Regions from separate parts of the Cupriavidus sp. HMR-1 genome, predicted to be linked through region 1. Evidence: riboswitches for the same ligand, from Rfam matches in the RefSeq annotation. Region 1 holds a riboswitch; the other holds the start of a gene.
What was found. A riboswitch is a leader RNA that binds a small molecule or an ion and turns the genes downstream of it on or off. The one in region 1 is predicted to bind glycine.

Region 1 (4,548 bases):
GCCACGTCACCGCCATCGGGATCACAAGGGACGCCTCATGTTCGACACCATCCTGCGCCACTGCAATATGCCTGACGGACGTACCGATATCGATATCGGCATTGCCAACGGCAGGATCGCGGCGGTGGAGCCACGGATCGCGGCAACGGCGGGAGAGGAGATCGACGCCGCTGGGCAGCTTGTCTCGCCGCCGTTCGTCGACGCGCACTTCCATATGGACTCCACGCTGTCATATGGTCTGCCGCGCGTGAACCAGTCCGGCACGCTGCTCGAGGGCATCGCGCTGTGGGGGGAACTGAAGCCGCTGCTTACGCAGGATGCCATCGTCGAGCGCGCGCTGGCGTATTGCGACTGGGCCGTCTCCAAAGGGCTGCTGGCGATCCGTTCCCACGTGGATGTGTGCGATCCGCGCCTGCTGGCCACGGAGGCGTTGCTGCACGTGCGCGAGCGCGTCAGGCCCTACCTGGATCTGCAACTCGTGGCATTTCCGCAGGACGGTCTGTTGCGCGCACCGGATGCGCTCAACAACCTTCGCCGTGCGCTGGACCTTGGCGTCGATGTGGTGGGCGGCATTCCGCATTTCGAGCGCACGATGGCCGACGGCGCGGCGTCGGTGAAGATGCTCTGCGAGGAAGCCGCCGAGCGCGGGTTGCGCGTGGACATGCATTGCGACGAAAGCGACGACCCGATGTCGCGCCATATCGAGACGCTGGCGAGCGAATCGGTACGGCTGGGTTTGCAGGGACGCGTCACGGGTTCGCATCTGACGTCGATGCATTCGATGGACAACTACTACGTCTCCAAGCTGCTGCCGCTGATGCGAGAGGCCGGCGTATCGGCCATCGCCAATCCGCTGATCAACATCACGCTGCAGGGGCGGCACGATACCTATCCCAAGCGGCGCGGCATGACGCGCGTGCCCGAGATGCTTGCCGCCGGCATTCCTGTGGCCTTCGGTCACGACTGTGTGATGGACCCCTGGTACAGCCTTGGCTCGGGCGACATGCTCGAGGTGGCCCACATGGGTCTGCATGTCGCGCAGATGACGGGGCTGGACGCCATGCGCGCGTGTTTCACCGCTGTGACAGAAACGCCGGCACGTATCCTGGGTCTCGAAGGCTATGGGATTTCGCCGGGCTGCCGCGCCGATCTGGTGCTGCTGCAGGCGCGGGACCCGGTGGAGGCGCTCCGCCTGCGCGCGACCCGGCTGGTGGTGATGCGGGCAGGGAAAGTCGTTGCCCGCACGACGCCGGCCACCGCAATGCTGGCGCTCGAGGGGCGACCGGCCAAAGTCGACTTCCAGCTACACCGGGCATGACGGTATGGAGAGTTTTTTGAAGAATCGATGAATTTTGTGTTGACAGAGATGGTCTTGCTCAGCATAATCTCTTTCTTCGCATCGCAGCAGCAATGCAGCGAAACGAAGCCCAGATGGCGGAATTGGTAGACGCACTAGGTTCAGGTCCTAGCGGTGGCAACACTGTGGAGGTTCGAGTCCTCTTCTGGGCACCAAATTCAGAAAAGCCCCGCGCAAGCGGGGCTTTTTTCGTTTCTCCGCCCGGAAAGAAAGGCCCTTGAGGGCCTTTCGCGAGGACGAGAAAAGGTTGCGCTTGCAAGCGCAACCCGGGGTCGCGCATGGGTGACCGAGTCCTCTTCTGGGCACCAGATTCGAAAAGCCCCGCGCAAGCGGGGCTTTTTTCGTTTCTACGCCCGGAAAGAAAGGCTTCCCTCAGCCGTTGCCCACCACCAATCCGCCAACGCCCACGCGCCCTTGCTGCTCCGTAGCGGCGTGGCGCACGACATCCCCCACCATCTCGGCCGTCACGGCGGACAGCGTCCAGCCCAGATGCCCATGCCCTGTGTTGTAGAACACGTTAGCGGCATGGCCCCGACCGACGCGCGGCATCATGTTTGGCATCATCGGTCGCAACCCCGCCCAGGGCACCACGCTGCGGGTGCTGACGCCGGGGAAGCAAGCATGGACCCAGTCGATCAGCGGACGGATGCGATCGGCGCGGATGTCGCGGTCGACGCCATTGAACTCTGCGGTGCCGGCTATGCGGAATCGGTCCACGCCCAGACGGCTGGTGACAAGCTTGGTTTCGTCGTCGAGCAGGCTGACCGTGGGCGCCGAGGCCTGGCTTTCGGCGTCGTTGAGGTTGACCGTGATCGAATAGCCCTTGACCGGGTAGATGTTCACGCGGTCTCCGAGTTGGCGCGCGAATTCGCGGCTGGCAACGCCGGCGCAGACGACCACGGCGTCGAATTCGCGTGATGTCGTCTGGCCATCGTCAGCCGAGACGATCGTTACTCGCCGGCCGCTGGTCGACACGGCGCTCACGTCCTGGTTGTAGAGCATCTGCACGCCCAGTCTGCGCGCCGCCGCAGCGATACCGGTGGTGAACTTGTGGATGTCGCCGGTAGAGTCGCTTTCGGTGTAGTAGCCGCCGTAGTACTCGCCTGCCAGCGTCGGCTCGATGCTTCGCATCTCGTCCGGGGTCACTGCGCGCCGTTCGAGTCCGCCTTCGGTGAGCAGCTTCGAGACTTGCCCTGCGTGATCGAAGCCCGCCTTGTCCCGATAGATATGCAGGATGCCGCGCCGCTTGAGGTCGAAGTCGATGCCCTCCGCCTCCGCCCACGCAAACAGGTGCTGGCGCGCGGCAATGGCAAGCCGCGTGGTCTCCACCGTGTTGCGGCGGTAATGCGGGATCGATGCGATGAACTCGGCGAACCAGCTCAGCTTGTGCCAGGTCGGACGCGGATTGACGAGCAGCGGCGCGTCATTGCGCAGCATCCACTTCAGGCCCTTGGCCAGCGTGGACCAGTGCGTCCAGACTTCCGCGTTGGAGGCGGAGAGCTGTCCGCCGTTGGCGAACGAGGTTTCCATGGCCGCATAGCGGTGCCGTTCGAACAGGGTGACGGAGAACCCGCGTTTGGCCAGGGCGTAGGCCGTCGTGGCGCCGGTGATGCCGCCGCCGATCACTGCAATGGATTTCATGTCGAAGGTCTTTCAGGACGTCGTGGGATGGCAGTCCGCCGCGCACCATGCGCGGTTGCGGACGCCCCCTCTGTCCTTGACCTGAGAGATTCGCGGCACACGAACAATACGCGTGCCGCTTGCTCCTTCGGTACCGCCGGCTGACGTGCAAGCCGGGGTTCTTCAGAGTTCAATGGCGGGTACCGGTCCTTTTGCCTGAGAGTTTCCGGGGCGGTTGCTCCTTCGGCGCTGTGTCGGCCGGGCGGCTGGCACAGACTCTCCCGATACACGCGGGGTAAAACGATGGCAACTATGCCATATAAATCCGCTAGCGGTGCGGATCACCTGGCTTGCGCCCCGTGATCATGGCAGCGACGAGGTTCTCGCGGCCCTTGATGCTCATGACGATGGCCGCGGCCACATGCAGGATCACCAGCGCCAGCAGCCCGTTCGCCAGCCAGCGATGGATGTCGACTGGCAAATCCTCGCCCCAGAACGCATCGAGACGCGAGATCCAGCCGGTGACCGCCAGCGCCAGGATCAGCGCCCACATGGCCAGCATGGCGACGGCGCCCAGCGGCGTATGGCTGACATACCGCGGCGCGCGGCCGGCGACCAGTGCCTTGCCATAAGCCAGCATGGCGGACGGACGTGGCAGCCATGTGCGGAAACGCGCAGGCTGGCTGCCGATGAAGCCCCACAAGACCCGGAACAGCACCAGCCCCGCGGCGATGTAGCCGAGGGTCCGGTGCACCTTGTCTCCGGAGTCCTGGACGAGGTCAAAGCAGACGATGGCCGCCACGCTCCAGTGCGTGAAGCGCACGACCACGTCCCAGACGCGAATCGTGTCGGGGGCGTTCGTCCGGTCCGCGGGCGCCGACATGCTTAGCTGCCGATTTCCGATTTGACGATTTCAAGCGTCTTGGTGTCGAAGTAGATCTCGGCCTTCTTGCCATCCTTGGTCGTGCCGTAGATCTCGTAGCAATTGCCGTCCACCTTGAACTTCTTGATGTTGTAGCCCTGTTCCTGGATCTTGGCCTTGGCATCGGCTTCCGGCATCCATTCGGATTTCGGGTGCTTGGCGCAGTTGGCGCCGGCGAAAGCGGCGGTCGAGAACACTCCGGCAACGAGGAAAGCGGCAATCTTCTGCATGAACTTCTCCGGCAATGAGCCCCGCAAGGGGCGATGGCGGCATCCTAACTCAGAATGAGAGCCATTCTCAACACTGGGTTTCCCAGGGGGTGTCGGGCGCTCGCGGCCCAGCGGCTGGTCTTGGACCATTGCAGTCACCTGGCATACGATGAAACTGCCACGTGGGGGGCTCCAGCTTCTGGCCAATCCGGACCCGCAGGGAGATGTCATGCAGGGCTATCAACTCACCTTCTACACCCAGGAAGGTCGGCGCTATCACGGCAAGCAGCTATCGCACTGGCTGATGCAGGTGATGCGGGAGATGCAGATTCGCGGCGCCACGCACACGGTGGCGGCGGAGGGAATCGGGCACGACCATCGCTTCCACTCCTGGCACTTCATTGAACTTGCCGATCGGCCGGAAGAGGTGACTGTGGTTG
Region 2 (4,548 bases), on a different contig from region 1:
ATCTTCTCGTCGCCCATTTCCTCGTCCTCGCGCGAGTGAGGCAGGATGCCCTCTTCCACGCCGACCAGGAACACGTGCGGGTACTCGAGCCCCTTCGACGCGTGCAGCGTCGACAGTCGCACCGCATCGGGATCTTCCTCGCGGCCTTCCAGCATGCTCATCAGCGCCACGGTCTGCGTAAGTTCGAGCAGGTTCTTGCCTTCGTCGCCGAAACCATCGGCGGTGTCGAATCCGGTGGCCGCGCCCTCGCCTTCCGGCTCGGGACGCGTGCCCTTGCGTTTGAGCCAGTCGAGGAATTCGAGCGTGTTGGTCCAGCGTGATTGCGCCTGCCGTTCATCGAAGGTGTCGTAGAGGTAGGCCTCGTAGTGGATACCTTCCATGAGATCGTCGAGCACCACCGTGGCCGGGTCCGTCTTCGCACGATCGGCCAGCCGCACCATCGACTCGCTGAACGTGCGCAGCGGCTCAAGCTGGCGCGGCTGCAGCTTCGCCTCGATGCCACCCATCATGGCCGCCTCGAACAGCGATACCTTGGCCTGGCCCGCGAACGTGCCGAGCACTTCGAGCGTGGTGTTGCCTACGCCACGACGCGGCGTGGTGATCGCGCGGATGAATGCGGGATCGTCGTCGGGGTTGGCGATCAGGCGCAGGTAGGCGCAGATGTCCTTGATTTCGGCCTTGTCGAAGAAGCTCTGGCCGCCGGAGAGCACATACGGAATGCGCTCGCGGCGCAGGATCTGTTCGAACAGCCGGGCCTGGTGATTGCCGCGATAGAGGATTGCGTAGTCACGGAACTGCGCGCGCCGCTCGAACTTGTGCGCGGACAGCCGGAATACCACTGACTCTGCCTCGTGCTCCTCGTCGTTCATCGGGTGGATCGCGATCGGATCGCCCATGCCGTGTTCCGACCACAGCTTCTTGTCGAACAGCTTCGGGTTGTTGGCGATCACCGCGTTGGCGGCTTCCAGAATCCGCACGGTCGAACGGTAGTTCTGTTCGAGCTTGACCACCTTCAGACTCGGGAAATCGGACTGCAGCAGGCGCAGGTTGTCGAGCGTGGCGCCACGCCAGCCATAGATCGCCTGATCGTCATCACCCACTGCGGTGAATGCCGGCGCGCGCAGATGCGACCCACCGGCCAGCAGCTTGAGCAACTGGTACTGGCACGCGTTGGTGTCCTGGTACTCGTCGACGAGGAAGTAACGCAGGCGGTTCTGCCACTTCAGTTGCACGGCTTCGTCGCGCGCGAACAGTTCGGCGGGCAGGCGGATCAGGTCGTCGAAGTCCACCGCCTGGTAAGCGTGCAGCGTGGCCACGTAATTGCGATACACCATCGCGGCCTGGTGCTCGTCGGCATCGCTCGCCTGCGCAAGTGCCGTCTCCGGATCGATCATGCCGTTTTTCCACAGCGAGATCGTGCTCTGCACGCTGCGGATCAGCTTCTTGTCCGTGGTGCCAAGCTGCTCCTGCACCAGACCGAAGCAGTCATCGGAATCCATGATGGAGAACTGCGGCTTCAGGCCAAGGTGCTCGGCTTCCATGCGCAGGATCTGCACGCCGAGCGAATGGAACGTGCAGACCGTGAGCTGTTTGAGCGGAATCCGCTTGCCCTCGCGCGTGGTCTTGCCCTCCATCAGCTTGCCGATGCGCTCCTGCATCTCCTTGGCCGCCTTGTTGGTGAACGTGACGGCGGCGATGTGGCGCGGCTCGAACCCCTTGTCCTCGATCAGGTGCGCGATCTTCTGCGTGATCACGCGCGTCTTGCCCGATCCGGCACCCGCCAGGACGAGGCATGGCCCGTCGAGATAGCGAACGGCTTCGGATTGCGCGGAATTGAGCCCGTGGGACATGTGATCTTTGATGAGGATTGGCCAGGATCGGCCGAAAAGGCGCGGATGAAGCACACCGGAGCCGGTGCGCCAAAGCTGGCGATGTTAACACGTGCCTCGTGTCACGCGCCTCGTGTCTGGTCGCACCCTGCACGTGTGTCGGAGACCGTCCTACGGCAAGCGTTTCGAGCCCGTAACAATCGTAAGCCGCGGGCACCCGGGCACGGCATCGGCCTCTCACTTTTCACAGCGTGCCGGTATGGCTGGCGCGCGTGGCAGTACCGCATGTCGACAACAAAGCACTGGAGGCCATATGACTACGTTCCGCACGATTTCGAAGCTCACACTGATTGGTGTCACGCTTGCTGCCTTTGGCGGCTGCGCCGACATGACGCCGAAGCAGCGCAACACGGCGATCGGCGCGGGCGTCGGTGCCGTGGGTGGCGCCGTACTGACCGAAGGCAGCCCGCTGGGCACGCTCGGCGGCGCCGCCGTGGGTGGCGTGATCGGTAACGTCACGACCAAGGGTCACTAAGGGTTGTCCCAGGGCCGCTCATCAAGGGCCTGTTACCGGGCGCGATGACGGCCACTGACAGGTTGGCGAGGGCCGCCCGCAACGGGCGACCACGCACGGGACCGGGCCTGCCGCACGAGGTTTGACAAAGGCAGACCGGTCCCGTACATTCACGCGCATCCGGCCGGGAGAGCGCGCAGCGATTGCGCCGCCGAAGGGGTATCACCCGAAAACTCTCAGGCACCATGGACTGGCTGGATCGGCATGCAACATGCACACAATGCATGCCGCACTCTGGAGAGCGACATCCGCTATTGCAAGGCAATGGTGAGCATGTCCACCGAAGGGGCGCACGAAGCACCACGCTTCGTAATCTCTCAGGTATCGAGGACAGAGGGGTCATCCGCGGCAGCGGACTGGTAGCGCATTGGCGCGACCGGACGCTGCGGCGGATGACCCTTTTTTCGTTTTCGAACCACGGTTTTCGAACCGAGCGCCCCCAAGGACATCCATGACGCTCCAGGCCACGCCCCTCAACGCCATCCACCGCGCCCTCGGCGCCCGCATGGTCGACTTCGGCGGTTGGGACATGCCCGTCAACTACGGCTCCCAGATCGAGGAACACAACGCGGTACGCGCCGACGCCGGCATGTTCGACGTCTCCCACATGTGCGTGGTGGACCTGAGCGGCACCCACACGCGCGCCTTCCTGCGCGGCCTGCTGGCCAACAACATCGACAAGCTGCAAACGCCGGGCAAGGCGCTCTATTCGTGCATGCTCGACGAGAAAGGCGGCGTCATCGACGACCTGATCGTCTACTTCTTTGCCGAGGACCGGTTCCGCCTGGTGGTCAACGCCAGCACGGCCATCGGCGACATCGAATGGATCCAGTCCCGCAACACGGCCACCGGCAGCGGCGTGACGATCACCCCGCGCCGTGGCGACCTGGCCCCGGCCGGCGTGAGCAAGCTGGCCATTGTTGCAGTGCAGGGTCCGAACGCACGCCAGAAGGTGTACGACGCATTCCCGTCGACCCAGCCCGCCGACGCGCTCAAGCCTTTCAACGCGGTGGTGGTGCACGACGCCGAGATGGGTGAACTGATGGTGGCCCGTACCGGCTACACCGGTGAAGATGGCTTCGAACTCGTTGTGCCGGCAGAGAACGTCGCGGGCATCTGGGAAAAGCTGTCCGCCTCGGGCGTGCGTCCCGCCGGACTCGGCGCGCGCGACACGCTGCGGCTGGAAGCCGGCATGAACCTGTACGGCCAGGACATGGATATCCACACCTCGCCGCTCGATGCGGGACTGTCGTGGACCGTCGACCTGCAAAGCGAGCGCAACTTCATCGGCAAGTCGGCGCTGCTGGCCAGTGGCCAGCAAAAGACCTTCGCCGGCCTGATCCTGCGAGACAAGGGTGGCGTGCTGCGCGCGCACCAGAAAGTCATCACCCCGGCCGGCGACGGCGAAATCACCAGCGGCACGTTCAGCCCGTCGCTGGCGCAATCGATCGCCTTTGCCCGCCTTCCCCGCGACATTGCCCCCGGCACCGAGGTGCAGGTGGAGATTCGCGACCGCAAACTGACCGCGACTGTGGTTAAACTGCCGTTTGTGCGCAATGGCAAGGCACTCGTGAGCTGAGGCATCGCCCGGCTTCACACCAACGGTCGCCCTTACATCCCCCCGGCGGGCCAGCCAGGGGGGATGCCTGAAACAAGAAACACACTGCATTCCGGAGAACCTCAATGAATTTCCCCGCTGACCTGAAGTACACCGAGTCGCACGAATGGGTGCGCGTCGAGTCCGACGGCACGCTGACGATCGGCATCACCGATCACGCGCAGGACGCGCTCGGCGACATCGTCTTCCTGGAACTGCCCGAAGTGGGCAAGTCGGTCGGCGCCGGTGACGCGCTTGCCGTGGTGGAATCGGTAAAGGCCGCCTCCGACATCTACGCCCCGGTGGCTGGCGAAGTGATCGCCGTGAACGAAGCCGCCTCGGCCTCGCCGGAATCGGTCAACGCCAATGCGTTCGACGCCTGGCTGTTCAAGCTGAAGCCGGCCAACAGCGACGACGTGAACGGCCTGATGAGTGCCGACGCCTACAAGGCCAGCGTCGGCGCCTGAGCCCCGACACCCTGACTGATTCGATGCCGCAAACGCGGCGGCCAGGCTGACCACCTGCCGCCGCGCCCCCACGAGATTCCT

Region 2: another riboswitch for glycine. It lies ahead of gcvT (glycine cleavage system aminomethyltransferase GcvT); the one in region 1 lies ahead of D769_RS26700 (D-amino acid dehydrogenase).

What each region holds. Positions count from the first base shown of each region.
Region 1 is NZ_ANKP01000250.1:1,643-6,190, forward strand. It holds gene D769_RS26690 (amidohydrolase family protein) at 38-1,318, shown strand; tRNA gene D769_RS26695 (tRNA-Leu) at 1,426-1,512, shown strand; gene D769_RS26700 (D-amino acid dehydrogenase) at 1,730-2,998, opposite strand; glycine riboswitch at 3,172-3,271, opposite strand; gene D769_RS26705 (cytochrome b/b6 domain-containing protein) at 3,306-3,860, opposite strand; gene D769_RS26710 (PepSY domain-containing protein) at 3,863-4,129, opposite strand; gene D769_RS26715 (DUF190 domain-containing protein) at 4,338-4,548, shown strand, end outside.
Region 2 is NZ_ANKP01000131.1:11,816-16,363, reverse strand. It holds gene D769_RS17160 (UvrD-helicase domain-containing protein) at 1-1,850, opposite strand, end outside; gene D769_RS17155 (glycine zipper 2TM domain-containing protein) at 2,143-2,364, shown strand; glycine riboswitch at 2,519-2,606, shown strand; glycine riboswitch at 2,628-2,747, shown strand; gene gcvT (glycine cleavage system aminomethyltransferase GcvT) at 2,855-3,982, shown strand; gene gcvH (glycine cleavage system protein GcvH) at 4,087-4,467, shown strand.